Regions from separate parts of the Arthrobacter sp. JUb119 genome, predicted to be linked through region 3. Evidence: riboswitches for the same ligand, from Rfam matches in the RefSeq annotation. Region 3 holds a riboswitch; each other region holds the start of a gene.
The links. A riboswitch is a leader RNA that binds a small molecule or an ion and turns the genes downstream of it on or off. The one in region 3 is predicted to bind thiamine pyrophosphate.
Positions count from the first base shown of each region.

Region 1 (10,117 bases), on a different contig from region 3:
TCACCAATTGCTGGGCTGGCCCACCAACGTGGGTCGTGGTCAGATTCTTCAGCATTGCTTCAGTTTACTTTCCGTATGGGAACGAATAGGTGCGGCCGGCCGGCGTTCTACGCTTTGCCTGCGCCGCCGGTACGGTTTCCGGCGGCATTAGAGGACAAGCAGAAGGCCACGACCACCAGGATGGAAATGGAACCCAAAGCAGGGAGCAGGCCGATGACTTCAGCCAGCAGTCCCAAAAGCGGCGGGCCACCGAGGAAGGCGCCGTAGCCGATGGTGGACACTACCGAGACGCGGGTCGCGGCATGAACAGGATCATCCGATGCCGCGCTCATGGCCAGCGGGAAGGTCAGGGCCACTCCCATGCCCCAGATGGCCAAGGCCACGAAGGCCAGCGGCAGGTTGTTGCCAAAGGCGAAGAGCAGTACCCCGACCAGGGCGCTGATGGCGCTGGCCCGGATCATGACGACGCGGCCCAGGCGCAAGATCAGATCGCCGGACAGCAGCCGGGTCAGGGTCATGGCGGTAACGAAGACGCCGTAGCCGATGGCTCCCACGCCTTCCTTCGTGTGGTATCCATCCACCAGTGCCATGGCCACCCAGTCGCCGGCTGCGCCTTCAGCCAGGGCCATGCCCAGAACCAGAACGCCCAAGAGGACGGTCTGCGGTTCGGTCCATGCCTTCTTCAGCGAGGTCCCGCTGCTGGTGCGCGGGGTCCGGCTGTAGTCTTCTCCGTAGAATCGGGCACTGTAGAGCACGGTGAAGACGATAACCAGGCCCATGAAGCCGTAGTGGTACTGCAACGGGATCTGCAGTCGGGCACCTAGCGCACCAGCGCCGGCACCGATCACGGTGCCGATGGAGAAGAAACCGTGCAGGGCGGGCATGATGCTCTTGCCCAAGGCGCGTTCCATGGCCGCGCCTTGGACATTGGAGGCGACATTCCATGATGCGGTCCCCAGGCCCTGGGCGAAGAGGAAGATGCCGCAGATCAGGGCGCTGCCAAAGATTCCGGCGCCCACGCCTACAAGAATGAGTGAACAGCCGGCTATTGTCGCGGCGATGCGCATGACGCGGGTGGCCCCAAGGCGCAGAACCAGTTGTCCTGAGACCGAGACGGACAGGAAGGATCCTGCACTCATGCACAGCAGCAGCAGTCCAACGCTGGCGTGGTCCAGCTGCAGGGCATCACGCACTGCGGGCAAGCGCGAAACCAGGGCCGAGATCAGCAGGCCGCTGGCCAGGTAGGCGGCCATCAGCGCGTTGCGCCACTGGGTTACAGGCCTCTGCGCTTCACCGGGAAGTTGCATGCCTAGAGCTGCACCACGGCCTGGCACTTGAGCAGTACCTTGCTGTCATGGGCCGAGACTGCCAAATCGATGCGGGCGGTGCGGGCTTCGGAGTCCAAGGCGCCGACCTTGCCCTCCACCGAAATGGTGGTACCTTCGTGATTCGCCGGGTTGGTTCCTTTGGGATCTTCGACGACTACCGGCTTGGTGAAGCGGGTCTGGTAGTCGATGATGGCTCCCGGGTTGCCGACCCACTGGGAGACCAGGTCGATGACCGATCCCATGGTGAACATGCCGTGGGCGATCACCGATGGCAGTTCCACTTCCTTGGCGAAGCGCTCATTCCAGTGAATCGGGTTGAAGTCGCCCGAGGCACCTGCATAGCGGACGAGGTCCGCGCGGTTGACCTGCACCGTGTGCGAGCCAATGACCTGGCCCTTTTCGAGGCTTTCGAATTCAATCATGCTTAGTCCTCAGCTCGTACCAGTAGCGATGAAACGGTGGTTGCGATCTTCTCGCCGGCCACGGTGGTTATTTCCGCGCGGGTGGTGATCATGGCACCGGCACCCATTTCACGGACCTGGTCCACGTAGAGCTCGGCAAGCAGTTCATCGCCGGCAACGATCGGACGGTGATGGGTGAAGCGCTGGTCGGCGTGCACCACGCGGGAGAAGTCGATGCCGCTGGCAGGGTCGGCAATCAGCTGCGCGTCAGCGCGCTGGGCGATGATGATCGCGAAGGTCGGAGGGGCAACGACATCGCTATAGCCCAGCTCGCGAGCGGCCTGCACATCGTAGTGCGCCTGGTTGGCGGCCTTGGTGGCCTTGGCGAATTCGCGGATCTTTTCGCGGCCTACCTGGTAGGACTCGCCGGCAGGGTAGATGCGCCCTACCAGGTCGGGGTTGATGCCCATGGATTCTCCTGAACGTTGTTGGAAGTGGCCAGGCGAGGCTGCCGCCGGATACGGGACCCGGGCGCAGCCAAGCGGTCACACGGTGGAATTCTTGCGGAGCCCTAGTCCTGCCCGTCCGCCGGGCGCTTCTTGGCTCGAGGGGCCGCCAGGCCATTGGCAATGCGCCACTGGCGCGCATCCCTGGCGCGGACAACCAGTCCGGCGATGTGGCAGAGCATGCCGATGACCATGATGCCGATTGCTGTGTAGACCGTTGGCAGCGATGGAATGTTGGCGCCGATGATGGCCAAGATGATGCCTGCGCCCATGATGCCCATGGCAGCGAAGACGAGCTTCTTATAGCGTGATGAGGCCGATTCCCAAGGAGTGTTGGTCATGGTTCAAGTCTAGTTCAGCTCCGGCTGTGTCCGCTCATTGAGGCCGGGGCATTTCCCCGTGACTCCCCCGACAACGCTGGGCCTGATTCAGAACAGGGCGGATTGCTCTTCCCTGAAATCTGCGCAGTTCTCCACGATGGCGACCTCGCGGGTCTTCAACTCGGCGGCATCCAGCAGGCGCACGGTGGTGCCTTCGCCGCTGTCTGCGAGGATGCTTTGCCCCAGCACGCCGCGGATGCGCAGATTCACGGTGTTCCCGCCCAGCGCGGTATTCCAGGCATGCAGCGCATGGGTATCCCAGGCGTCTACTACCGGGCGGGCGAAGGCCGGTTGTTCCCACAGCTCGTCGCGCAGCTGCACGCCGTAGGTTTCCAAGCCCCGCTGGGCGCCAAGGAAGGACCGGGCCCGGCTTGCCGCTTCGGAGTTGATCTGGTCCAGCTGGGCGTAGTCCAGTTCCCAGCTGGCCAGTCCCTTGATCTTGGACTTCTGCCGGACTTGCTGGCTCAGGCCCACGTGTTCAGTGACAAGGTCTTCGAGCACTCGAATAGCGGCTCCATCAGCGGCGCGGGCAATATAGCGGGCAATGACCGCTCCCTGCTGCGCCAAGCGAGTCCATTTGCTCTGGGTTGAGGTGGTACCGACTTTGGTCGCCCCATGGGCGAAGCTTGCGACATACAAGAAGTGCGGCTGCTCCAGGTACTTGCGCATGCCTTCCGGGGCTTCGCCGGTCTTGTGGAAATGATGCATGAACTTCGAATGATCCAGCCGGTGGCAGCGTTCGCACTGGGTTCCGGTACGCAGCGCTTTGTTCTTCGGGCAAGGCAAGGTGTTGCGAGAGCCATCGCTGTTCATCGTGATGTAGCCCAGGCAGAATTTCAGTTCGCCGATGCGCAAGCTTAGGGAACGGTTGGCTTCCAGGTATTCGGTGCTCCATTTTTCCGCTTGCCTAAGCCGGAGCATGGGGGCGCGTTCATGCTCTGAGAAGCTGATGCCGTGGCAGAGCTGCCGGTGGTCGCTGGCGAATTCCATCGATGCCTTCCTCGAAGTTACCTCTTCAACGATAGTTCACCGGACATGGCTAGCTCCTGCAAGGCAGGTTGGCCGGCGCCTGCAGCCCGAAAGTTTGCTGGACGAATTCCCGATTCGTTCTGGCCTAATTCCTAGGAGAAGCCCTTAGGCTGGAACTGCACCGGAACCGTACCGCGGGCCGGGCCATAATCTGCTGAGGTGATCCAGGATTTCTGTCCCATTTGATGACAAGACTCGTGCAGTGGCCATCGCAGCTGCCGAGACCGCCCCTTCGCCGGCCGAGCTGCAGCGATTGACGCAGGCTTTCCGCCATGATTTCCAGCGTTTCATGATGGAGTACCAGTTTGCGGTGGACGAGGTGCTGACCAAGGTCTCGATCTTGCGTGAAGAGTTCTTGTATTTGCACAATTACAATCCAATTGAGCACGTCACTTCCCGGGTGAAAACTCCGGAGAGCATCATGCGCAAGGTCTCCCGCCGGAACATCTCCCCGTCCCTGCCGGCCATTCGCGAGAACATCAGCGACATTGCCGGCGTGCGCATTACCTGCAGTTTCGTCAAGGACATCTACAAGGTTCTGAACACGCTAACCTCGCAGAATGACCTGAAGGTCCTCCAAATCAAGGACTACATCAAGAACCCGAAGCCCAACGGCTATAAAAGTGTCCATGCGATCGTGCAGATCCCGGTCTACTTATCCGATGGCCCGGTCGATGTCGTGGTGGAGCTGCAGATCCGTACCATTGCCCAGGATTTCTGGGCAAGCCTGGAACATAAGATCTTCTACAAGTACGAGGGCGAAGTTCCAGAACATCTAGTGCAAGAGCTTGCCGACGCGGCGGCCATGGCGACGAAACTCGACATGCAGATGCAGCGCTTGCATACCGAAGTCCACGGCCATGATGCCAATCAGGCACCGAGCCAAGAGGCGGATTTCGATACGACAGCGATCCAGGGGCTGCTGTCGCTGGCTCAGCAAGCCAAGGACGGGAACCAGGAGAAGGACTTGGATCACTAGCCGTTCATGCCCTCGAAGGACAATGCTGCTTCGGGGCCGGAAACCAAAAAAGATCCTCGGCCGAGGCCGAGGATCTTTGATTTGGTAGCGGCGCCGGGACTCGATCCCGGGACCTCACGATTATGAGTCGTGCGCTCTAACCAGCTGAGCTACGCCGCCACAAGTGAGAAGCAATCCAGTAGAAGCCAAGAATGCTTCTCACTCAGAGCCCCCTGCCGGAATCGATCCGGCGACCTCGTTCTTACCAAGAACGCGCTCTACCACTGAGCTAAGGGGGCAACGAGTAAATACTCTACACGGATTTCCCGGCAAAGAAAAATCGGCGGATCACCCCGGAAAAGACCAGGAGAATTCTGTAAAACCACTAGTCAATGACTATTTATCCTCTTACTCGCTACCCCGGGGACGAAGGGTGGGACAAAAAGTGCCCTGGTGACGATGCTCACGAGAGTGCTCCTCGCGGTCAATCGCGGATTTGCCATGACGCGCAGGATAGAATCCCGCGGATCATCCCCGGTGGCCAAGCATCGAATTACCCCGCTTGGAACTTCGGAACGCTGACACCTTTTCCCACTCCAGAACCCCTGACCGAGCGGCACTTGGGCAACACCCGATCCACCTAGGCGCCCAGGCACGGCTCCGGTGCCCGGCAGCTGGATCCCGGGCCGTGAACCGGGGTGCTGGAAACCGCCAGGAAGGCAACAGCTCCTTGCCGCCCATTCCGGTCTTGAGTAGGAATATTGTGACCTCAGCAACAAATTCCCGACGGATTTTGCAAACCTCAAAAACCTGTGTAAAGTATTTACCTGTTGCCCCCTTAGCTCAGTGGTAGAGCGCGTTCTTGGTAAGAACGAGGTCGCCGGATCGATTCCGGCAGGGGGCTCGAAATAAGAGAGGCAATCTGGTTCCAGATTGCCTCTCTTTTCGTTTATCCCGCAGATGCCGTGTAGCCACTGCGAGCATGGCCCAAGGCGCACCCCAAGCTGCAGCACCGGCTATCGGCCGCGTCTTGCGCCCCGGATTCCAGGTGCCCCCGGCAAGAGTCTCCGGCCAATGAAAAGCATCCTGGCCCGCCACAGCCGGCCCTTCCCACTTCCTTGATGTCAGGCCCTGACCACTGGGTTTGCGTTTTCTCCTCGCAAGCGTGCTAAGTTGTTCGCGACCACACGGGTGCCCTGGCAAGGGCTGAGATCGGGCTATCGCCGTCCGCGACCGTTGAACCTGTCCGGGTAATGCCGGCGAAGGAAGTGAGTTTCCCCAGTGGAACAAATTGAACAGCACCCTGCCCACACCCTTGCCTACCGTGAATCTGCGGGAATTTCTGTTCCCGTCACGCAGATCCAATTGGCAGACTCCCCCAATGGACAGCCCAACGAGCCGCTGGCGGTATATCGCACCAGCGGACCGGGAAGCGAGCCCACCCAAGGCCTGCAACCCTTCCGCGAGCGGTGGATCCTGGAACGCGGGGACGTGGAAACCTATGCAGGCCGCGAACGCAACCTGCACGACGACGGACGCTCAGCGGTCCGCCGCGGCACGGCCAGCGCGGAATGGGCCGGACGCTCAGCCCCGCCACTGCGGGCCGTTGGCGGAGCCCGCGTGACGCAGATGCACTATGCGCGTGCCGGGATCATCACCCCGGAAATGCGCTATGTGGCCCTGCGCGAGGAATGCGATGTCGAGCTGGTGCGCAGCGAGCTCGCGGCCGGGCGAGCCATCATCCCGGCGAACATCAACCACCCGGAATCCGAGCCGATGATCATCGGCAAGGCGTTCCTGGTCAAGATCAATGCGAATATCGGCAACTCGGCGGTGACCAGCTCCATCGCAGAAGAAGTCTCCAAGCTCCAGTGGGCGGCCAAATGGGGCGCGGACACGGTAATGGACCTGTCCACCGGAGATGACATCCACACCACCCGCGAGTGGATCATCCGCAACTCCCCGGTCCCCATCGGCACCGTGCCGATCTACCAGGCGTTGGAGAAGGTCAACGGCGAAGCCAACGAACTGACCTGGGAGATCTTCCGCGACACCGTCATTGAGCAGTGCGAGCAGGGCGTGGACTACATGACCATCCACGCCGGGGTGCTGCTGCGCTACATCCCGCTGACCGCCAACCGGGTCACCGGCATGGTCTCGCGTGGCGGGTCCATCATGGCCGGCTGGTGCTTGGCGCACCACCAGGAGAATTTCCTCTACACCCACTTCGATCAGCTGTGCGAGATCTTCGCGCAGTACGACGTGGCCTTCTCGCTGGGCGACGGGCTGCGCCCGGGCTCCATCGCAGATGCGAACGACGCCGCCCAGTTCGCCGAGCTGGACACCCTGGCCGAGCTGACCAAGCGCGCCTGGAAGTACGATGTGCAGGTGATGGTCGAAGGCCCGGGGCATATCCCGTTCCATCTGGTGCGCGAGAATGTGGAACGCCAGCAGCAGCTGTGCGACGGGGCGCCGTTCTATACCCTGGGCCCGCTGGTCACCGACATCGCCCCGGGCTACGACCACATCACCAGCGCCATTGGCGCCACGGAGATCGCACGGTACGGGACCGCGATGCTCTGCTACGTCACCCCCAAGGAGCATCTGGGACTGCCCAACCGGGATGATGTGAAGACCGGGGTGATCACCTACAAGATCGCTGCGCACGCCGCCGATCTGGCCAAGGGCCACCCGGGTGCCACAGCGCGGGATGATGCGCTGAGCAAGGCGCGCTTCGAATTCCGCTGGAATGACCAGTTCGCGTTGTCCCTTGACCCGGTCACCGCACAGGAATTCCATGATGAGACCTTGCCGGCCGAGCCGGCCAAGACCGCCCACTTCTGCTCCATGTGCGGGCCGAAGTTCTGCTCCATGCGCATCTCCCAGGATATCCGCGACGAGTACGGCTCGGCCGAGGCGCAAGCCGCATTGGCCGGGATGGCGCAGAAAAGCAAGCAGTTCCTGGAAAGCGGCGGCACGGTCTATCTCGGGGACGGGATCCCGGTGGGAACTCCTGCTCCGTAAATAGCCTGCGGCGCACGAAAAACGCCCTTGGGGCAAGCTTTCGGCTTGCCCCAAGGGCGTTATTCAATGCTGTTCAGCTGCGTGCGACTGGCTTAGTAGTCGCGACGTCCACCGCTGCGGCCCGAGTCGCTGAAGCGATCCTTGCCGCCGCGTCCGCCGCCGCCGAAGCCGCCACGTCCGCCGCCGCGTCCGCCACCGAAACCGCCACGGCCGCCACTGCGTCCGCCGCCGAAGCCACCACCACGGCCGCCACGGAAGCCACCGCGGTCGCCTTCGTCGTCACGGCGCGGGCTGCGGCCATTGTCGAGCTCGAGCTCGATGGCTTCGCCGCCGATGCGGGTCTTGGACAGTGCACGCCACTGGTCCTTGCTCAGCTCTGCTGGCAGCTCGACCAGGGTGTGGTCTGAACGGATCTCGATGCCGCCGATTTCCGAAGAATCGAAGCCGCCCTCGTTGGCCAGTGCGCCAACGATCGAGCCCGGCTGCACGCGGTTGCGTCGGCCTACGGCCAGACGGTACATGGCGTTGCCTTCGGCAGCGGTCTTGCGGGCACGTGGACCGCGATCGCCACGGTCACCGCGTTCGCTACGCTCGCCGCGCTCTGGGCGATCCATGCGTGCCTTCTTCGAAGGGGACATGACTGGTTCGGTCATCAGCAGCGGGCGGCCGCCCTGGGCCATCAGAGCCAGTGCAGCTGCGATTTCCAGCTGGTCCAGGTCTTCGTGCTCGGAAGCGAACTTCTCCACGATTTCGCGGAAGGTGGTCAGGTCCTGGCCGCTGATGGTCTTGTCGATGCGATCGGTGAACTTCTGGATACGACGGTCATTGACCGAATCCAGCGAAGGCAGCTGCATCTGGGTCACCGGCTGGCGGGTAGCCTTCTCGATGGCACGCAGCAAGTACTTCTCGCGCGGGGTCATGAACAGGATCGCGTCGCCCGAGCGGCCAGCACGGCCGGTACGGCCAATGCGGTGCACGTAGGACTCGGTGTCATGCGGGATGTCGAAGTTGATAACGTGCGAAATACGCTCAACGTCCAAGCCACGAGCTGCCACGTCGGTAGCAACCAGGATATCGATCTTGCCCGAGCGCAGGTTTTCCACGGTGCGCTCACGCTGCTGCTGAGGGATGTCGCCGTTGATGGCAGCCGCGGTGAAGCCGCGGGCCTTCAGCTTGTCGGCCAGGTCCTCGGTAGCCATCTTGGTGCGGACGAAGGTGATAACGCCTTCGAACGACTCGGATTCCAGGATGCGGGTCATGGCGTCCAGCTTGTGGGCGCCCATGACCTGCAGGTAGCGCTGGGTGATGTTGGTGCCGGTGGACTGCTTGGACTTCACGGCAACTTCCTGCGGGTTGCGCAGGTATTCCGAAGCGATGCGGCGGATGGTGCGTGGCATGGTTGCCGAGAACAGGGCAACCTGCTTGTCCTCCGGGGTAGCTTCCAAGATCTTGTCGACCTCTTCGGCGAAGCCCATGCGCAGCATTTCGTCGGCCTCATCAAGGACAACGTACTGCAGGTTCGACAGGTCCAAGGAACCCTTGTTGATGTGGTCGATAACGCGACCTGGGGTACCAACGACTACCTGGGCGCCACGGCGCAAGCCGTTGAGCTGCGGGCCGTATGGCGAGCCGCCGTACACTGGCAGAACGGTGAAGTTCGGCAGGTACTTGGCGTAGGAAGTGAAGGCTTCGGCGACCTGGAGGGCCAGCTCGCGGGTTGGAGCCAGAACCAGGATCTGCGGGGTCTTGGCTGGACCATTGGTGTCAGCCAGCTCTGCCATGCGGGACAGGGCAGGAAGCGCGAAAGCAGCGGTCTTGCCGGTACCGGTCTGGGCCAGGCCGACAACGTCGCGGCCTTCGAGAAGCAGTGGAATGGTCGCTGCCTGGATTGGCGATGGCTTTTCGTAGCCAAGGTCGGCAAGCGATGCAAGCACGCGGGCATCCAGGCCAAGTTCGGAGAAGAGCACGGTTGGCTCTTCCGGGGTCTGGTTGTCGTCGGTGTTTACGGGCATGTCAGAAGACACGAAGAATTACCTCATTCGTTAGGGGATAGGCCTTGGCCGTCCCCAAAGAAACGACGTATAGGCTGCACAGTCAGATACAAGTCACGCTCATCAAGCGCTCCCCTATGACATAAAGACCCGCACACACTTTGCGGAAAATACAACACGAGAAGGCTCCGGCCTCAAAAATTGGGCTGGATGCGAGAGGGATACCCTGATGTTCGCGAACACTTAATGCTAGCTTGAACAGGCCACTATTGTCAGTGTCGAGAGCGTGTGAGATCGGGCACCGCACCAAAGCACGTAGGGTTGAGAACGTGAAGAAACCACTTTTTCCGCGACGTCCAGATGAGCCCACCCCAGGCGGATTGTTCATCGCCCAAATGCTATGGCTCCTAGCCGGAGTGCTTTTTCTCGGCTTCGGAGGCTTCCTGGCTTACGAGCATATCCAGGATTCCGCGCTGGATTTCGGAGCCATTGCGCTGATG
Region 1 is NZ_JANUFE010000001.1:87,380-97,496, reverse strand. It holds gene M2368_RS00490 (UDP-N-acetylmuramate dehydrogenase) at 1-55, opposite strand, end outside; gene M2368_RS00485 (MFS transporter) at 108-1,307, opposite strand; gene M2368_RS00480 (MaoC family dehydratase) at 1,310-1,750, opposite strand; gene M2368_RS00475 (MaoC family dehydratase N-terminal domain-containing protein) at 1,753-2,199, opposite strand; gene M2368_RS00470 (hypothetical protein) at 2,301-2,576, opposite strand; gene M2368_RS00465 (DUF2797 domain-containing protein) at 2,664-3,605, opposite strand; gene M2368_RS00460 (GTP pyrophosphokinase) at 3,847-4,623, shown strand; tRNA gene M2368_RS00455 (tRNA-Met) at 4,706-4,782, opposite strand; tRNA gene M2368_RS00450 (tRNA-Thr) at 4,830-4,901, opposite strand; tRNA gene M2368_RS00445 (tRNA-Thr) at 5,435-5,506, shown strand; TPP riboswitch at 5,780-5,887, shown strand; gene thiC (phosphomethylpyrimidine synthase ThiC) at 5,884-7,626, shown strand; gene M2368_RS00435 (DEAD/DEAH box helicase) at 7,719-9,638, opposite strand; gene M2368_RS00430 (hypothetical protein) at 9,947-10,117, shown strand, end outside.
Region 1: linked by a shared signal. The riboswitch ahead of thiC (phosphomethylpyrimidine synthase ThiC) and the one ahead of M2368_RS16570 (ECF transporter S component) in region 3 are both predicted to bind thiamine pyrophosphate.

Region 2 (10,117 bases), on a different contig from region 3:
AGGTTTCGTCATCGCCAACGTCATTGGCCGCTTCTTGGGTGACACTACTGCTTCGAAGATCATCCGCTACACGGCAATTGCGCTGTTCGTGGCGATGGGCCTGAAGTACATGGGTATCGCCGATTCGATCATCAACATGGCCTTCGGCGCAATCGTCATTGGCGCAGCATTGGCAGCGGCTCTGGCCTTTGGCCTCGGCGGTCGTGATGCTGCGGCCCGCACGCTGAAAAAGATGGAGGCCCAACAGACCACCAATGGCCCGGACTCGACGCCACCGGCATCGAGCCCAGGCATCTAACCACGCATCACAAAACCTGAGGGACAGATAAGAAGTCGCGGAATCCAAGACCGGATTCCGCGACTTTTTTGATGCCCGCCAAGCTACTGCTGCGTGCCCCACGGCAAGGGCATGACCGCAGAGCCGCCATCGGTACGCAACCGTGCGTAGGTGTGCACATCGATGCGTTCTCCGGCAACCAGGAATTTGCCCCGTTCGATACCTTCGTGCAGGAAGCCGTTGCTTTCTGCCACATGCTTCGACCCGGGATTATTTGCCCGCAATCCCAGCTCCAAGCGGTACAGTCCCAGCTCGTCGAACAGGTAATCCACCAAGGTTGCCACGGCGCGGGTGGCCAGCGACCGGCCCCGGTAATTCTGGTTCATCCAATACCAAATCCACGCGTTCCGATTGGCCGGGTCTACCGTACCGCACACCAGTCCCACCAGCCGATCCCGATATGCGACGGCCAACGCCTGCTGGCGTTCCCCGGCCTCCAGCAGTGCGCGAACATACGACTCAGCCTTTTGCGGGGAATCGGCGTCGCCTTGGCGCAACATGTCGGGGTTCGAGGAAAATGCCTCGTAGACCGCTTCGGCATCCGAAAGGCGCAGCCGGCGCACCGCGAATTCACCGTCGGCATGCACGGCTTCCTCCGGTCCTGCAGATGGCTGCGGATGAGCGGCGGCCGTGCCCTGGTGGAAGAGCAGCTGCCAGCGGCCCTGCTCATGGATCCACAGTGAACTGCGTTCGCTGGGGGAACCGGCGAGCAGCTTCCAGCGCAGCAGCACCAGCTGGTCTGAAAGCTGGAGAGCCACCGGGCTTTCGACTTTCAACGCCCCGGCATCCCGTGCCGGCTCCCGGGCCAGCTGGGCAATGATGGCCTCGCGATCATAGACTCGCCCGCTGGCTCCCACCTCGGCGAACCGAGGATGCAAGCGCCGCTGCAATTGCTCCTGGCTATGGCGTTGGCTGGATTCCAAGAGTTCTTGCTCCAACGAGATGATGGTGCTGGATAGCGCAGAACCTTGGGGAAGCACGATAGGGAAGTCATGGAATGCCATGTCAGCAAGTACATCACAGAAGATGACGGAACTGCTTTCAATGAAGTTCGACTTTATGAGCTGCATCATGCTTATAATCGCTGTAATCCGCGGGAGCCTGAATCGACCAGGCTGAGAGGGCACCGAGCCGACCGCTACACCTGATGCGGGTCATGCCGCCGTAGGAAGGAAGCGTGCCCTTGTGCATGTCAACATTGTTGGCGCCGGGATAATCGGCCTGGCCGTCGCGTTCGAGCTGGAATCACGCGCACACACCGTCACCCTCATCGATCCGGCACCCGGCCAAGGTGCAAGCTACGCGGCAGCAGGAATGCTGGCCCCGGCAGCTGAAACGGTCTGGGGCAATGGCCCGTTGCACCAGCTGCTTGCCGCCTCGAATGCCGCCTATCCGCAGTTCATCGAGCGCATCGCATCGGCCACCGGGCAACGCCCGGACTACTTGCAGAACTCCACGCTCGTTGTCGCCGCAGAGCCTGCGGACCGCGAAGCCCTGCACGAGCTGGCCGAACTGCAGATATCCCTCGGCCTGTCAGCGCAAAAGCTGCTGCCCAGCCAAGCCCGCAAGCTCGAACCAGCCTTGGCCGCCAATATTGCTGGCGCGGTCCTGTGCCAAGATGACCACCAGGTCGACCCTCGATCCATCGTCAAGATCCTGTTGGAGCATCTGCGTCCGCACCTGGTCGAGGAACGGGCGCAGGCACTGGTGACCGACGGGAAGCGGACCACCGCTGTGCGGACCGCATCGGGCCGAATCCTCGAAGCGGAGCAGACCATCGTGGCCACCGGTCTTGGCACCCTCGATGGCTTGAACGAACTTCCGCTGCGCCCGGTCTACGGGGACATCCTCCGGATCCAGGGACCAGCAGGCCCGCCGCTCATCACCCGCACCATCCGCGGCCTCGTGCACCGGGAACAGGTGTATCTGGTGCCGAGAAGGGACGGCAGCCTCGTCCTTGGCGCCAGCGTCCGTGAAGACCGGCAACAAGCGGTGAACATTGGCGCGATGCACCTGCTGCTGGACAACGCGAGAAAGCTGGTCCCCGGCATCAGCGACTGCACGCTGAACGAGGCAACGGCCCGGGCACGTCCCGCCACGCCAGATGACCGGCCGCTGCTTGGACGCCTTGATCCAGGGCTGCTGCTCTGCACCGGGTACTCCCGGCACGGCGTGCTGCTGGCTCCGCTGGGCGCAACGCTCACTGCGGATCTCGCCCACGGCCACCAATCCCACCCCTTGCACCAGGCTGTGGATCCCCACCGCTTTGCCAACGCAACCTAGACCGCTCACCGAACGGAGCAGCAACCATGACAAGCATCGGCATTAATTTCAATTCACGGCAACTGAACCTGGACGAAGGAACCACCCTTCGCGAATTCATCAGCACGCAAATCGGCAAGGAACTGGACGCCAACTCGGTGGCCGCTGACGGCAGCAAGCTCGGAGTTGCCGCCGCCGTCAATGGCGCTGTCGTTCCACGCAGCGCCTGGAATAGCTACCTGCTGGCCGAAGGGCACAGCATTGAACTCGTTACCGCGGCCCAGGGAGGCTAGGCATGGAAACGCGCAACATCACCGAGCTGGACATCCACAGCGACCCATTCCAGATCGCCGGACGCACCTTGTCCTCGCGCTTGATCCTCGGCACCGGGGGAGCGAGTTCGCTGACCACCCTGGAAAGCGCCCTGCAGGCCTCCGGAACGGAGCTGACCACCGTGGCCATCCGCCACTTTTCGGCGGCCGGCGCAGGCAACGTGTATGAACTGCTGCAGCGCAACAACGTGATTGCGCTGCCCAACACCGCTGGATGCTTCACCGCCCGCGATGCGATCCTCACCGCGCACCTGGCCCGTGAAGCTCTGGAAACCAATTGGATCAAGCTCGAAGTCATTGCCGATGAGCACACGCTGCTGCCGGACCCGCTGGAACTGCATGCGGCCACCGAGCAACTAGTGGCCGACGGGTTCCAGGTCTTCGCCTATACCAATGATGATCCGGCACTTGCCCAACGCCTGCAGGACGCCGGGGTTGCGGCAATCATGCCGGCCGGAGCGCCGATCGGCTCGGGCCTGGGGATCCTGAATCCGCACAATATTTCCACCATCGTCTCCCGCGCGCAGGTACCGGTGATCCTTGACGCCGGGGTGGGCACCGCCTCGGATGCGGCCCTGGCCATGGAGCTCGGCTGCGACGCGGTGCTGCTGGCCAGCGCGGTGACCCGGGCGCACAACGCGCCGCTCATGGCCAGGGCCATGAAGGATGCTGTGCGTGCCGGGCGCGCCGCGCGGCTCGCTGGCCGGATCCCGCGCCGCGATACCGCACTGGCCTCCTCGCCGGCCGAAGGCATGATGCAAACCCTGGTCGGTGACTTCTCGTGAGCCGGGAAGCCCTGGTAGCACCCGGCGCGCAGCTGGAACCGGAAGAGCTGGCGCGCTACTCCCGGCACTTGTCCCTGCCCGGGGTGGGAGAAGAAGGGCAACGCCGCATCGCCAACGCCAAGGTGCTGGTTATCGGAGCCGGGGGCCTGGGCAGTCCCATTGCCAGCTACCTGGTCGCTGCGGGAATCGGCACCCTCGGGGTCATCGACGATGACACCGTCGAGCTGTCCAATCTGCAACGACAAACCATGCACCGGCAACAGGATGCAGGGCGCCTGAAAGTGGATTCGGTGCGGCGGATGGCCCACGAGCAGAACCGGAACGTCCAGATCATCACCGTGGATGAAAAGCTGGATGAATCCAACGCCGTGGCGCTTTTCAGTGAATACGACTTGGTCATCGACGGCAGCGACAACTTTGCCACGCGGTACCTGTCCAATGATGCCGCGGAAATCACCGGCACCCCGCTGGTGTGGGGAACCCTCGTCCAGTTCTCCGGGCAGGTGTCCGTCTTCGATCCGCGCACCGGCCCGATGCTGCGTGATCTTTTTCCTGAAATCCCCGACGCGGACTCCGTGCCCAGCTGCGCCGAAGGAGGAGTCTTCGGCGCACTGTGCGGCGTTATCGGTTCGGTGATGTGCGCCGAAGCCCTGAAGCTCATTACCGGAATCGGGACCACACTGAGCGGCAAGCTCTGGCTCTATGATGCGCTGGAAGCCAGTGTGCGGACCCTCGAATTCGCCAGGGATCCGCAACGTGAGCCGGTGACCGGGCTGGGGGAGTACCAGCCGGTTTCCTGCGCTGTCGACGGGCATGTCCCGGAGCTCACGGTTCAGCAGCTAGCGGAGCTGGAAGCGGATGAACCGGTATTGCTGGTGGATGTGCGCGAATCCTGGGAACGCGACATCATAGCGATCCCGCACAGCCAGCACCTTCCGCTCGCGCAGCTCAAAGAACGGGGACTGGGAAAGCTCGCGCACGGCGCTTCGGCGGTCGTATTCGTGTGCAAAACCGGTGCCCGTTCGCAGCAGGCGGCGCGGATCACCATGTCCGGTCGGGATGCAGGCATTGCGGTCTACAGCCTTAGCGGCGGAACCGTGGAATGGGCCAGGCAAGTGCGGGGCCAGCAGGTGGCCTACTAGGGCTCAGGCGCATCTTTGGCGCGCAATTCACCGGTGGGAGGTGGAGGCGCTCTGGCATACTGGCGCTATGACGTTGGGAAAGACGCTGGAGATCCGTGAATTGGAAAGCCAGGACGAACAGCAGGCAATCGATGCCCACCACTTGATGCTTCGCGAAGACTTCGAGTTCTTGCCGACTTGGTCTGCAGCCGAGGACTGGGAGGACTATATCTACCGGATGAAGGCCGGGCGCCGAGGCGAGCACATTCCAGAAGGCTGGGTTCGCTCGGCGCTGTTCGCCGCCTTTGACGAGGGGGAACTGGTTGGCCGGGTTTCCGTCAGATATGAAATCAACGAGAGCCTGTTTCAGGTCGGCGGACATATCGGCTATGGTGTAGTTCCCGAGTATCGTCGCCGTGGTGCGGCACAGGAACTGTGCAAATTCGGGTTGCAGGAACTTCGCGAATCAGGAATTGAACATGCGCTGGTTACCTGTGATTCCGATAACATCGGTTCAAAATCCACCATAGAAAAATGCGGCGGCTTGCTTGACGCTGAACTCCCGGAAATTGAAGTCAACTTTGGGCCTAGCAAGCTGCGTTTTTGGATGCCAACGCGGTTAATCCGCTGAATTCTTTGCGACAGATACATGAAATTCCTGTATGTTCTGACACAGATCAACAGACTATGAGTCTCGAGCGCGTAAACTGGATTGTTGGGTCGACTTTGGCCCCGACTCCACAGACCCAAATTTTCGAGCGGAAGTGAGCCTTCACGCATGTCAGCAAACACCATTACTCGCGATGAACTTCGCAATGTAGCCATCGTTGCGCACGTTGACCACGGCAAGACCACCCTCGTCAACGCCATGCTCCAGCAGACTGGCGCATTCGACAGCCATGGTGAAACCGAAGATCGCGTGATGGACTCAGGTGAGCTGGAACGCGAGAAGGGCATCACCATTCTTGCTAAGAACACCACCGTGTTCTACAACGGCCCAGCAGCCGAGGGCAAGAAGATGACCATCAACGTCATTGACACCCCAGGCCACGCCGACTTCGGTGGCGAGGTGGAACGCGGCCTGTCCATGGTTGACGGCGTGGTTCTGCTCGTTGACGCATCCGAGGGCCCGCTCCCGCAGACCCGCTTCGTGCTGCGCAAGGCATTGAGCGCCAACCTGCCAGTGATCATCGTGGTCAACAAGACCGACCGTCCCGACTCCCGCATCGATGGCGTCATCTCCGACTCCATGGACCTGCTGCTGGGCTTGGCTTCGGACTTGGCTGACGAAGCTCCGGATCTGGATCTGGACGCAATCTTGAACGTTCCTGTCGTCTTCGCCTCGGGCAAGGCCGGCTACGCTTCGATGAACCAGCCTGGCGATGGCACCCTGCCGGACAACGAAGATCTTGAGCCACTGTTCGAGACCATCATCAAGCACGTTCCTGCACCGACCTACACCGAAGGTGAAGTCCTGCAGGCCCACGTCACCAACCTTGACGCTTCGCCATTCCTTGGCCGCCTGGCGCTGCTGCGCATGATCAACGGCACCTTGCGCAAGGGCCAGCAGGTTAACTGGGCCCGCCAGGATGGCACCATGAAGCAGGTCAAGATCACCGAACTGCTGGCCACCCAGGGCCTGACCCGCGTTCCAGCTGACGAAGCTGGTCCAGGCGAGATCGTTGCAGTTGCCGGTATCGAAGACATCATGATCGGCGAGACCCTCACCGACCTTGAGAACCCTAAGCCGCTGCCACTGATCACCGTTGATCCACCTGCGATCTCGATGACCATCGGTATCAACACCTCGCCACTGGCTGGCAAGGTCAAGGGCGCCAAGGTCACCGCACGACAGGTCAAGGATCGCCTGGACAAGGAACTGATCGGCAACGTTTCGCTGAACATCCTGCCTACCGAGCGTCCAGATGCTTGGGAAGTCCAGGGCCGTGGCGAATTGGCACTGGCCATCCTCGTTGAGCAGATGCGCCGTGAAGGCTTCGAGCTGACCGTTGGCAAGCCACAGGTTGTTACCAAGATGGTTGACGGCAAGGTTCACGAGCCAATGGAACGCATGACCATCGACGTACCTGAAGAGTACCTGGGTGCTATCACCCAGCTGATGGCATCGCGCAAGGGCCGCATGACCGACATGGCTAACCACGGCACCGGCTGGGTTCGCATGGAATTCATGGTTCCAGCACGTGGCCTGATCGGCTTCCGTACCCGCTTCATGACCGAAACCCGCGGCGCCGGCATTGCTGCTTCGCTGGCTGAAGGCTACGAGCCATGGGCAGGCCCAATCGAATACCGCATCAACGGTTCGATCGTTGCCGACCGTTCAGGCGTTGTGACTCCATTCGCGATGATCAACCTGCAGGAGCGCATGAACTTCTTCGTGAAGCCAACCGAAGAGGTTTACGAGGGCATGATCGTCGGCGAGAACTCCCGCGCCGACGACATGGACGTGAACATCACCAAGGAAAAGAAGCTCACCAACATGCGTGCTGCTTCCTCGGACTCGTTCGAGAACCTGACCCCACCACGTAACTTGACCTTGGAAGAGTCGCTCGAATTCGCTCGCGAAGACGAGTGCGTTGAGGTTACCCCGGAAGCCATCCGCATCCGCAAGGTTCTGCTGAACGCCAACGACCGTGCCAAGGCTACCCGTGCACGCGCTCGCTCCTAATAAGCGCAAATCCCTCGGCAGCAACTTCTCCGCGCTCTGGCGCGGTGTTGTTGCCGCCGTGGCAGCAGGATTATTCGGGACCGCAATCCACGCCTCCATCAGCTATGTCGGAAACGACATCCCGCTGGTTTGGGGTGTGGGTCTGGCCTGGCTCCTGCTCGGGGTTCTGGTGTACTGGGCTGCGGTTTCTTCATCGAAGCTGTGGGCCGGTGCGCTGGGGTTCATCGGTTGCTATGTGACCGTTGGCCTGATTTCCTATGTGGGCGATGACCAGCTGATCTTGGGCATGGAGTACTACAAGTACCTGCCCGGGCCAACGCTGGCCTCGGCCTTGTGGATGTATGGAATGGTTATTCCATCGGTGATTGCCCTGCTGTGCTCCTTGCGAGTGCTGCGCAAGCAACAACGCCAGAACTGAAAACAGAAGGAGCTCTTCCCAACGGGAAGAGCTCCTTCTGTGTTTAATTAGGCGAAAAGCAGGCTACTGGTCTTTGCGCGCATTGCCGGTGATATCCAGGTGGTGGGCCAAGAACAACGAGGTGGCAACGCCATCTGGATCCGGATCTCGCATCGCGTAGTCCTCGATCACAGCGCGCAGCCGGCTCATGAGATCCTTCTGGCTTTCTTCATTGAGCTTCAGGCCCAAGCGGATTACCTGTATCTCCTGGGGATCAAGTCCCTCGATTTCCTGCAGGAAGGTGTCCACCAGCATGGGGGCCGCGTCGGGAATGCGCGTGCCCCAGGACTGCTTGGTGCTGCGGTAGGGCACTTCTTTGGCGCCACGGTTGCCTCGGCGCGATTCTTCTGCCGCGAGGTAACCGTTGCTGACCAGGGTTCGCACGTGATGCAAGGAGGTGGCGGGATTCAAATCGAGAATGTCCGCAATTTCCTTGTTCGTTCGTGACTCATGCAGGCACAAGCGCAAGATGCGAAGCCTCAGCGGGGAGCTGAGGGCTCGTGCTCGCGATTGGACAAGTTTATCGGAGGGCATGGAAACAGCATACGCGAAAAGCGCTGAGTGATTGGCAGTTTCAAATCACATGTCGTCCCAAGCGGTATGGGTGTGCCCGCGGCAGCAACCCATGGAAGCAGGAAAATTGCGCGGCTTGCAGGCTGCTACTCGGCGCGAGGGGCACGGGGCCTGCGGCGCGCCGGAGCCGGCGGTACCCGCTTGGCGTGAGTGATCGCCGCGCGGGGGATGCATACCAGTTCAGCCCGGGTTTGGATGCTCACCGATTCCTCCGTCACTTCCTGCAACTCGCCCAGTGCATCGGAAAAATGCTCACCGGCCCGGCCGTCGGCCAAGCGGTAGCGGACAACAAGCCGTTCACCGGGCGTCACATCACTGAAATTAAGCATTTGGAAACGTCATCTTTTCGTAAGAAGAATTCATCTGGACCCCGGGAAGCTGAAATGTGAATGGTCGATTACGTCACAGCGAGCCAATGGGCGGTCCGATGCATGGGTATCAGGACTAGACTGTAGTTTGAGCTGGTAAAGGATTCAAAGAGCATCTGAGGAAGACCACTAGCTCCTGTTGAAACCACCCAGTGCAAGGAAAGGTCTCGGCCCTCGTGACTTACATCATCGCTCAGCCGTGCGTCGACGTTAAAGACAAGGCGTGCGTCGAAGAGTGCCCGGTAGATTGTATCTATGAAGGTGAGCGCTCGCTCTACATTCACCCGGATGAATGCGTTGACTGCGGCGCCTGCGAACCTGTCTGCCCCGTTGAAGCCATCTACTACGAAGATGACGTGCCGGATGAATGGGCCGACTATTACAAGGCAAACGTCGACTTTTTCGATGAACTTGGATCCCCGGGCGGCGCCGCTAAAATTGGTAACACCGGCACTGACCACCCACTGATCAGCGCCTTGCCACCACAGAACCAAGGCTAGGTTTTCACTTTTATGCTTGAGCTCCCCGATTACCCCTGGAACCAGCTTGCCCCATACCGCGAGCAAGCATCCACGCATCCGGGGGGAGTCGTGGACCTGTCGATCGGCACGCCGATCGATGGCACGCCGCAACTGATCCAGCAGGCGCTGGCCGAGGCGGCGAACTCGCACGGATACCCGACCACGCACGGCACCATTGAAGTTCGCGAGGCCATCGTCGACTGGTTCGCCCGTCGCCGCAATGTCACCGGTTTGAGCACCGATGATGTCATGCCAACGGTCGGTTCCAAGGAAATGGTGGCATGGCTGCCGCTGTTCCTGGGCCTGGGTGCCGGCGACATCGTGGTACGTCCAGAGATCGCCTACCCCACCTATGACATCGGCGCCCAGCTGGTTGGCGCGACCCCCATCGCCACCGACGACCTTTCGGATTTGACTGCTGAGCAGCGTGAACGCGTGAAGCTCATCTGGGTCAACTCGCCAGGCAACCCGACCGGCAAGGTCCGTGCTACCGCCGAGCTGGCAAGCATCGTGGCCCAGGCGCGTGAGATGGGTGCCGTAGTGGCCTCCGATGAGTGCTACGCCGAACTGGGATGGGATGAATACGAGGGCCAGGTGCCAAGCATCCTGGACCCGGCGGTCAACGGAGGAAACCTCGATGACCTGTTCGCCCTGTACTCGCTGTCCAAGCAGTCG
Region 2 is NZ_JANUFE010000001.1:278,060-288,176, forward strand. It holds gene M2368_RS01405 (mechanosensitive ion channel) at 1-298, shown strand, start outside; gene M2368_RS01410 (GNAT family N-acetyltransferase) at 382-1,341, opposite strand; TPP riboswitch at 1,421-1,525, shown strand; gene thiO (glycine oxidase ThiO) at 1,523-2,620, shown strand; gene thiS (sulfur carrier protein ThiS) at 2,647-2,892, shown strand; gene M2368_RS01425 (thiazole synthase) at 2,895-3,716, shown strand; gene moeB (molybdopterin-synthase adenylyltransferase MoeB) at 3,713-4,858, shown strand; gene M2368_RS01435 (GNAT family N-acetyltransferase) at 4,932-5,468, shown strand; gene typA (translational GTPase TypA) at 5,616-7,523, shown strand; gene M2368_RS01445 (hypothetical protein) at 7,504-7,941, shown strand; gene M2368_RS01450 (helix-turn-helix domain-containing protein) at 8,005-8,514, opposite strand; gene M2368_RS01455 (putative acetyltransferase) at 8,640-8,882, opposite strand; gene fdxA (ferredoxin) at 9,098-9,421, shown strand; gene dapC (succinyldiaminopimelate transaminase) at 9,434-10,117, shown strand, end outside.
Region 2: linked by a shared signal. The riboswitch ahead of thiO (glycine oxidase ThiO) and the one ahead of M2368_RS16570 (ECF transporter S component) in region 3 are both predicted to bind thiamine pyrophosphate.

Region 3 (10,117 bases):
CAGCGTGGCACCGGAAAGCCGGGCGGCGTTCAGCACCGCATCGCGCAAGAGCTCAATGCTCTGCGGGTCCACATTGGCAGTCGGTTCATCGAGCAGCATGACGCTGGGTTCCATGGCCAGAATGCCGGCCAAGGCCAACCGCTGTTTCTGTCCGCCGGAAAGTTGCTGGGTGCGGTGCTCGAAGGACAGCGCACCCAGACCCACAGCGTCCAGCACTTCGGGGATCCGCTGGCGGATCAGTTCGGGATCCATTCCGAGATTCTCGGCGCCAAAGGCCACATCATCGGCGACCCTGCTTTGCACTACCTGGGTTTCCGGGTCTTGCTGCATCAAGCCCACCGGGTGGCTCCGGATGAAGGCATCGCTGCCATCTATGAGCAGCCGGCCAGCGACCTGATCGTCCTCATCCGCTTCCAGCAACCCGGCCATCGCGTGCAGCAAGGTTGACTTGCCGGCGCCCGATGGACCGACCAGCAGCACCTTCTCACCGGCGTGGATCACAAGGTCCAGTCCCGAGATGGCAGGATTCTGCCTCTCGGAGTGCTGCCAGCCGAACCCCGTTGCGGTGATGGCGGCACCGCGCTGGGTCAGCGAGGCTGCGCCGGAATTGGCAAAGGAACTCATTTTGCGCTTTCCAGGTGCGCACGCCGGCTCGGCAGGGCGCTCAATGCACCGGTCTTCGCCAGTCCGCGCGTGGCCAACCAGGACAGAAGCCCTGCGACGACTACGCCGGAAATGCCGGTGGCGATCACGTGGAAGATCTTCATTCCGGCGGTGTACTCAACATAGTAGGCCAGGATGTAGGCCTCGGAAATGCCGGCGAACAAGCCGGCGAACAAGCCTGCCAGCAGCGCCACGCCCAGGTTCCACTTGCGGTAGCGGAATGCTGCGAAGACCAGCTCTGCACCCAGGCCCTGGACCAGGCCGGAGATCAGTACGGTCAAGCCGTAGTGCGAGCCGAGCAGCGCTTCAACCACAGCGGCCAGCAGCTCGCAGTAGATTGCGGCGCCTGGCTTGCGGATGATCAGTGCGCCGAGCACCGCCGGGAAGAGCCACATGCCGGTGAGCAACGCGGTGGCTGGCGGGAAAGCTGCAAAGGCGAGCGAGAACAGGCCATAGCCGGCACTCCACGCCCAGAAAATGACCCCTGAAGCGACGGCGATCACCGAGGCGACGACGATATCAACTACACGCCAGCCGGTCCGCTGCTTCGAAACTGTTTCGTTCATTGCTGGTCCTCCTGTGGAAAGGAGGGGAGATGGACGGAATGAGGGCATACTGCCGCGCCTATCCGCATCCGAGATGCTCGACTTCCTTCGCCGGTACTAGCCGGGGCAGGTTCGAGGGTCTGCGATCTATCGCACTCTCAGCGTCTTGCGACTTTTTAAAAGTCTGACGCTCCCCTGTCGGAATAATTACTGCTCCCCCACCATACCGCAGGTATGCTGGGCAGAGGAACGATATGTCAAGAGCTTGATCGCGAGGAAAAAATGGATAAAGTGCAGAAACTTGCCACTACCGGTATCACCGTTGGCGCTGGCATGCTCGGCGGCAAGCTGGTTGATTTCCTTTGGTTGAAGGCAACCGGCAGCAAAGCACCACGCAAGGGCACTGAGGAAGCAGCGGAAGCTTCTTTCCGCCGTGCCTTAGGCTTCGCAGTCGTTTCGGCCCTGGTCGCAGCAATCCTGCAGACGGTGGCTGACCGCAGCGCCAACAAGGTTGTTGCCAAGTTCACCAAGTAAGCTTCGGCGTTGAGCCAAAAGCGGGAGCCGCCCAGAGGGGCGGCTCCCGCTTTTTCTCAATCTTGTTCGTCTGGCGATCCGGTCTTGGAAACCGGGGTGGTTCCGGTCGGCGGTGTTCCGTTGACCTTGTTGACCACGTGGCTCAGCTCATCGGAGAACAGGGTTTCCTTGGCAGCGTGCTTGGTCCGGTAGCCGGAACGGCCAATCATGTGGGCCGAAACCGGTGCGGTCAATAGCTGCATTCCCCAGGCCAGCACGAGTACCGGGACCACAGCCCAGCTGCGCAGGTAAATGGCCAGTCCAGCGAAAATCAGCAGGAAGCCGAGTACCTGCGGTTTGGTCGCTGCATGCATGCGGGTGAGCATGTCCGGGAAGGTCAGCAAGCCGATACCTGCGATCAATGACATCAGGCAGCCAAGGATCAGCAGGACGGCAACGAGGACATCGAGGAAGATTTCCATTAGGCGTTCCTCTGATCCGAAACGAAGCGCGAGACGGTCACCGAACCGATGAACCCGAGCATGCAGGCGGCCACGACGAACAGCAAGTAGTCGGTGTGCTTGTGCAGCACCATTTCCAGGCACAGCGCGGCGGAGATGATCAGCAGCATCACGTCCAGGGCCAGCACCCGGTCAAGGATTGACGGCCCCTTGGCAACACGGACCAGGCAGGCGACAGCACCGAGCCCGAGCATGATGCCGCAGATCCAAATGACGATATCCAGCATGTTACCCCTTCCTCGCATCAAAGTTCGGTCCGCATTCGCTCTTGATCGCTTCGTACTCGTCTCGGCTGCCAATAGCCATGATCAGCCGGCGTTCGATGTCCCGGATGCCGGCACGCGCCTTCTCCACGTCCGCAGGCGACTCGATGTCGATGTAGTGCAGGTACAGCGTCGACGAGCTGCGGTCCACGTCGATCACGAAGGAGCCCGGGATCAGCGTGAGCACGTGTCCCACGGTCATCACGATCAGGTCCGAGTCGGTGCGCAGCGGGACCGCAATGACCGCGCTGCGGGTGCGCTTCCCGCGGACCAGCGCCAGCCAGGCCACATGGACGCTGGCGGCGAAGACCTGTCCGAGGAACCAGATGAACAGCTTCAGGCAGTACCAGGCATTGATCCGGCCCGAAAGGACCACCGGCGGCAGCGGGAACAGGTTCACGATCAGCAGCGCGATGATCACGCCGAAGACCATGTTCCCCAGGGAGAAGTCCTGCCAGAGAGCACCCCAGACAAAGAGCAGCAGCAGAAGCAGCGGCCATTCCTGCTTGAGTGTCGCGCGGTGGCGCACACCGGAGGTATCCAGCGCATCGTCAATGCGCTGGTCACGCGGTTCAAAGTTCTTGTTCGGCATCATCCCTCCAATCAGAATGGCAAGATCGAGCTGATATACGGTTCGCGGGCGATCAGTTCCGCAGCCACCCGCTGGCAGAATTCGAAGATCGGCCCGGCAAAGACGGTCAGGGCGATGCCCGCAAGCACCAGCGAACCGGTGGCGTAGCGCATGCCCCACGGCAAGGAGTCGGCTTCCAGCTGCTTGGCCAGTTTCAACCCCAAGCGGGGGTTCTGCGCGCCGCCGGCCAACGTCTCGTCGGCGACCTGCGTCGCTTCGGCCACCAGGTCCTGGTTGGGCACCTCGGCATCAGCGGCACGGCGCCAGAACACACGGGCCCACACGCGGATGATCGCCATCAAGGTCAGCAGGCTGGTCAGCAATCCGGCGCCGATCACGACCCAGGTCAGCGGATCGGCATCCTGCGCGGCCGCATGCAATAGCCCGAATTTGCCCAGGAATCCGGAGAACGGCGGGATGCCGCCCAGATTGATGGCCGGGATGAAGAAGAGCAGGGCCAATGCCGGGGAGAGCTTGGCCAGCGAGCCGAGCCGGGTGACATTCGAGCTACCGGCACGGCGTTCGATCAGTCCCGCCACCATGAACAGCGAAGTCTGCACGATGATGTGGTGGCCCACGTAGTAGATGGTCGCGGCGATGGCCAGCGGCCCGCCCACGGCCACGCCGAAGATCAGGTAGCCGATGTGGCTGGTGAGCGTGAAGGAAAGCATGCGCTTGAAGTCCGTCTGCGCCAGCGCACCGAGGATACCGATGACCATGGTCAGCGCGGCCACCACCAGCAGTCCGGCGTTGACCGAGCCGCCCGGGAAGAGCAGGGTTTCGGTGCGGACGATCGCGTAGACGCCCACCTTGGTCAGCAACCCGGCGAACACGGCGGTCACCGGGGCCGGTGCGGTCGGGTAGGAGTCCGGCAGCCACAGGGACAGCGGGAAGACCGCGGCCTTGATGCCGAAAGCGATCAGCAGCAGCACATGCAAGATCAGCTGCGGGCCCTGGCCCAGCTCGGGCAGCTTCACCGCAAGGTCAGCCATGTTCACCGTGCCGGTGGCCGCATAGGTCATCGCGATGGCCATCAGGAAGATCACCGAGGAAACCACGGAAACCACCACATAGGTGGTACCGGCGCGGATGCGCTCGGCGGTACCGCCCAAGGTCAGCAGCACGTAGCTGGCGGTGAGCAGGATTTCGAATCCGACGTACAAGTTGAAAAGGTCAGCGGCCAGGAAGGCGTTGGACACTCCGGCCAGCAGGATCAGGTACGCCGGGTGGAATATCGACACCGGTCCGGGCTCGTCCCCGTCGGCCAGGCCCTGGCTGGTGGCGAAGAGCAGCACAGCCAGCGAGACGACGGTGGAGACCAGCAGCATGAAGGCGCTGAACCCGTCGACCATCAGGGCGATGCCGAAGGGCGACTCCCAGCCGCCAATATGGATGGCATAGCTTTCCCCGCCCCATACGGCGGCGAGCATTCCCGCTTCGAGCACCAGGGTCAGGCACAGGATGCCGATGGTGATCAGGCGCTGCAGGCGGACCTGGCGGCGGACCAGGAAGGCTGCCCCGGCGCCGAAGATCGGCAGCACCACGGCCAAAGGGGCTAGATCCAGGAAATTCACTCTTCCCCCTCGCGCACTGGGCGTCCTTCTTCATCAACGAATTCGGTCGTATCCTCAGCCACTGGCGAGTCTTCTTCCTCGTCGTAGGCGGTCTTCTGGGACACCTTGATATCTTCGGTGTCATCGGTGAGCTCATCAGCGCTGGTCAAGGTCCAGGACCGGTAGATCATCGCCAGCAGGAAGGCGGTCACCGCGAAGGTGATCACAATGGCGGTGAGGATCAGCGCCTGCGGCAGCGGGTCCGAGTACGAGTCGGCCGCCGCATCCGGCTTGAACAACGGCGCCGCGCCCTTGCGCCCGCCGCTGGTGAGGATCAGCAGGTTGATGCCGTTGCCCAGCAGCATGATGCCCAGCAGCACCCGGGTCAGGGTGCGTTCGAGCACCAGGTAGAAGCCGGCCGCCAGCAGCACGCCGGTGACTACGAGGAAAGTGATGTTCACGCTCATCGGCCAACTCCAGTCCGGGAGGCCTGGATCTCGTCGTGGCGCTCCACCGGGCTGCGGCCCTCAGAGAGCGAATCAATCTCACTGCCCAAAGAACGCAGCACGTCCTGCACGAGGCCAAGGACCACCAGATACACTCCAATGTCGAAAATCGTTGAGGAAACGAACTTGTGCTCGCCGAAGAACCAGAATTCCAGGGCGTAGGTGGTGAAGATGCCATCACCCAGCAGCAGCGGCACGATGCCCGCCAATCCGGCTAGCGCTATGCCGCCGCCGATCAGCATGCCCGGAGCAATGCGCATCGACTCGGAAAGTTCCACGCGGCCGCCGGCCAGGTAGCGGATGGTCAGCGCCAAGCCGGCGATCAGCCCGCCAGCGAAGCCGCCGCCCGGGGTATTGTGCCCGGTCAGCAGCGTGTACACCGACATGATCAGCACCGTGTGGAAAATCAGCCGGGTGACCACTTCAAAGATGATCGAGCGGCGCTCGGCGACCAGGGTGCTGCCAGCCATCAACCAGTCCTGGTTGGAGCTGGAGGCAAAGCGGCGGGCAATGCGCAGCTCGGTTTCCTTGGAGTCCTTGCTGCCCATGGCTTCGGAACCCGCGTCGATGCTGCCCGGTGCCACCTGGTGGGCCCGCACCCGGTTGCCGAAGCTGCGCCCGGCGAAGATCAGCGAAGCCACACCGGTGGCAGCCGCTGCCAGCACGGTGATCTCGCCGAAGGTATCCCACACGCGCAGGTCCACCAGGGCCACGTTGACGATGTTCTTGCCGTAGCCCTCGTAGTAGGCCAGATCCGGCCAAGCCAGGGAAATGCGGGCCTCGTTGCGGGCGGCCATCATCGCGATGGCAATGTAGACGACCATCACGGCCAAGGCGATCGACAGGATGGCCCGGCCCCACTTGATCCGGGTCAGGCCCACCCACAGTCGCTTGGGCAGGGCGCGCAAGGCGAGCACGAAGGAAACCAGCACGATGGTTTCCACCAGCAGCTGGGTCAGCGCCAGGTCCGGGGCGCCTTGCAGGGCGAAGATCGCGACCATGCCGTAGCCGGTCACCGAAACCATCAGCACCGCCATGAAACGCTTCGGCGCGGTAATGGAGACCACCGCACCGGCGATGATCACCGCACCGATCAGCAGCTGGGCCGGGTGGTCGGCGATGATCCAGTTCGTTGGCCACGGGGTGTAGACGGTCAGCGCGATGGCCAGCGGAATCACCAGCACCACGACCAGGATGACGCCCAGGTAGAAGGAGAGCGAACCACGCTGGGTGCGACCGGTGATCCAGATGGCCACCTTGTCCAGCACGTTCACCGACATGCGGTAGATTTCCTCGGCCGAGGTGACCATGCGGCGCAGCGGTGCCCCGGTGTCGGTGCGGTGACGCAGCCAGAAGAAGCACAGGCCCAGGCCCACCGATATGGCGCTCAGCCCCAGTGCCGCGTTGAAGCCGGCAAATGGCAGCAGGTGCATTTTGCCCGGTCCGCCCTGCGCGGCCGACCAGTGGATGGCCAGCGGCTCCACCAGCTGCGGGTACAGGCCCAGGAACAGCGTCGCCGCCGAAAGAACCAGCAAGGGCGCCAGGAAGATCAGTGTCGGGGCCTTGCACTGCAATGCAGGCAACTTCTTTTTCTTCACGCCGAAAGCCCCGAAGAAGAAGCGCAGCGAGTAGGCCATGGTCAGCGCCGCACCCATCAGGATGCCGATGAGCGCGGCCATTCCCCACCCGGTTTCCAGGTGCAGGGCCGATTCGTAGACCGCTTCCTTGGCAACGAAGCCGAACAGCAGCGGCACGCCGGCCATGGACGCCGCGGCGATGCCGGTGGTCGTGGCCAGTATCGGCATGGCACGGCGCAAGCCGCTGAGCTTGCGGATATCGCGGGTACCGGTGTTGTGGTCGATGATGCCCACGCTCAGGAACAGCGTCGCCTTGAACAGGCCGTGGGCCAGCGTCATGGCCAGTGCGGCAAAAGCCGCTTCGGGGGTGCCGAAGCCGAAGACCGCGATGATGAAGCCCAGCTGCGAGACCGTGCCGAAGGCCAGGATCAGCTTCAGGTCGTATTGCTTGAGCGCCCGGTAGCCGCCGATGAGCATGGTGAGAATACCGATGCCTACGGTCATGGGGACCCACAGGGTGGTCTCGGCGAAGCCCGGGGCCAGGCGGGCGATCAGGTAGACGCCGGCCTTGACCATGGCTGCCGCGTGCAGGTACGCGGACACCGGAGTCGGAGCGGCCATCGCACCGGGCAGCCAGAAGTGGAAAGGCACCAGGGCCGATTTGGAGATCGCCCCGACAATAATCAGCGCCACCGCAACATCGGTGAAGGCCCCAAAGGCCACCAGTTCATCGGCCGATGCCATGATCTCCGAGAGCTGGTAGCTGCCGGCCGCCGCGCCGAGCATCAAGATGCCGGCGAGCATCACCAGTCCGCCAAGGGTCGTGATGATCAGGGCGTTCATGGCTGAACGGCGCGCGGTGATCAGGGCCTGGCTGAAACCGATGAGCAGGTAGGAAAGCACGCTGGTGATTTCCCAGAAGATGAACATGATGATGATGTCATCGGCCGTGACCAAGCCGGTCATGGCTCCGGCGAAAGCGACCATCTTCGCCGCGAAGCTGCCGATCTGCGGATCATCATTCTTGAAATAGCGGGCGCAATAGAACAGCACCAGCGCGCCCACGCCGAGGATCAGCAGCAAGATTGTCGCGGCCAAAGAATCCATGCGGAAATTCAGGGCGATATTCAGCCCGGGAATCCATTCCATTTGAACCGATGGCGGCGCATTTGGCGCACCATTGGCCAGGGAATTATCGGCAGAAAGCACCGCCGGCATGCGGGTCAGCAACCAGATGAATCCCACTGCGGGCACGGCCGCCACAACGTAAAAACCGTTTCGTTTCAAGGCCCGGAATATTAATGGGCATAAAACAGCGGTGGCAAACAGCGCAGTGAGAATTATTAGCACGCTTTTCCTCTGTCGGCTGGTGGTGGGCAGAGTATCCAGAGCACTTCGAAAAGCGCCTGCATCTGTAATTTTATCAGCCGTGGCCTGCCTGCAATCGCACGAATGTGCGCTTTAAGGAATATTCCCTGCGTTTTCCGCGACCAGCTGATTTTCCAAGCTAGCCGCTATTCTCCAAAAGGTCGTTCCTATTCATCGCCTGATTACCTGTTGCAGGTACGATGCCAGCATGGGAATCAATCAGGTCGAACCGTCGGCGATTCGTGAAAAGTGGCTTAATAAGTACACCTGGGCGTGGGCCAGCTGGGATTGGGGACAAGCCGCGATCAACGCTGTCATGATCACTTTCGTGTTCACCGTCTATCTCACCAGCGAGCTATTCGGCGACACCGACCATGCGTCGCTGGTCCTCTCGCAGGCACTGGCCATCGGCGGACTGGCCATCGCCCTGCTGGTGCCCGTCACCGGGCTTCGCGCCGATGTTGCCGGGCGGCGCAAGCTGTGGATCGTGGTCAACACCCTGGTTCTCGTCGCCATCTGCGCGGCCTGCTTCTTCGTCTACCCCGACCCTTCCTACCTCTGGTTCGGCGCGATCCTCGTCGCGGCCATGTCGGTCTTCGGCGAATTCGCCGGCGTGAACTACAACGCGGTGCTGAACCAGATTTCCACCAAGGCAACGGTCGGCAAGGTCTCCGGTTTCGGCTGGGGCATGGGCTACGTCGGCGGAATCCTCGCCCTCGCCCTGGTGCTCTTCCTGTTCGTGCAGCCAATCGTGGACTGGCCAGGTGCCAGCACCGAAGAATCGTTGAACTTGCGCTGGGTGGCAGTGTTCTCTGCCGTTTGGTGCTTGCTCTTCGCGCTGCCGCTGTTCTTCGTGATCCCCGAAGCGCCACCGAGCACCTCGAAGAAAATCCCGCTGATGCTTACCTACAAGGTGCTGTTCAACAACATCAGGGAACTGTGGCGCAGCGACCGCAACCTGCTCTTCTTCCTCTGCTCCTCCGCCGTCTTCCGCGACGGGCTAGCCGCCATCTTCACCTTCGGCGGCGTCATTGCCGCGGGCACCTTCGGTTTCGAATTGACCGAAGTGATCATCTTCGCGATCGTCGGCAACGTCGTTGCGGCCCTTGGCGCGGTGCTTGGCGGCCGCATCGATGACTTGGCAGGCCCGAAGGCGGTCATTGTCGGTTCGCTGATCGGCCTGCTGGTTGCCGGCGCCGGAGTCTTCTTCTCCCCCGAAGCCGCGGGCTTCTGGATCTTCGGCCTGCTGCTGTGCTTGTTCGTCGGACCGGCACAGGCAGCTTCCCGCTCCTACCTCTCGCGCTTGATTCCCGAAGGACGCGAAGGAGAGCTCTTCGGGTTGTACGCGACCACCGGTCGCGCCGTGTCCTTCCTGGCACCGGCGTTGTTTGCCGGAGCCATCGCCATCGCTACCCCGCTGGTGGCATCCGGCCAAGCCCAGCGTTACGGCATCCTGGGCATCCTGGTGGTCTTGGCGCTCGGCCTGCTCCTGCTCCTGCCAATCCGGTCGCCCAAGAAGGTCACCGCGTAGCTTCCAGCCGCAAACGGCGCTGGCCCCCAACAAATGTTGGGGGCCAGCGCCGTTTGCGGGATCCTGAGCGGTACTGCCGCTTAGTTCTCGATGATGGTCCGGTGGAAGTTCAGGTGGCTGCGCGAAGCCGTGGGGCCACGCTGGCCCTGGTAGCGGTTGCCGTAGGGTCCCGAACCGTATGGATGCTCGGTGTCCGACGTCAGCTTGAAGAAGCACAGCTGGCCGATCTTCGATCCCGGCCACAGCTTAATGGGCAAAGTAGCCATGTTGGACAGTTCCAAGGTCACGTGGCCGGAGAACCCTGGATCAATGAACCCTGCGGTGGAGTGGGTCAGCAGGCCAAGGCGGCCCAAGGAGCTCTTGCCTTCCAGCCGCGCGGCCACGCCGTGGCCCAAGGTCACCACTTCGTAGGTCGAGCCGAGCACGAATTCGCCCGGGTGCAGGAT
Region 3 is NZ_JANUFE010000007.1:108,922-119,038, reverse strand. It holds gene M2368_RS16575 (ATP-binding cassette domain-containing protein) at 1-624, opposite strand, end outside; gene M2368_RS16570 (ECF transporter S component) at 621-1,229, opposite strand; TPP riboswitch at 1,295-1,415, opposite strand; gene M2368_RS16565 (DUF4235 domain-containing protein) at 1,500-1,742, shown strand; gene mnhG (monovalent cation/H(+) antiporter subunit G) at 1,799-2,203, opposite strand; gene M2368_RS16555 (MrpF/PhaF family protein) at 2,203-2,469, opposite strand; gene M2368_RS16550 (Na+/H+ antiporter subunit E) at 2,471-3,100, opposite strand; gene M2368_RS16545 (Na+/H+ antiporter subunit D) at 3,109-4,710, opposite strand; gene M2368_RS16540 (Na(+)/H(+) antiporter subunit C) at 4,707-5,156, opposite strand; gene M2368_RS16535 (Na+/H+ antiporter subunit A) at 5,153-8,122, opposite strand; gene M2368_RS16530 (MFS transporter) at 8,349-9,671, shown strand; gene dcd (dCTP deaminase) at 9,752-10,117, opposite strand, start outside.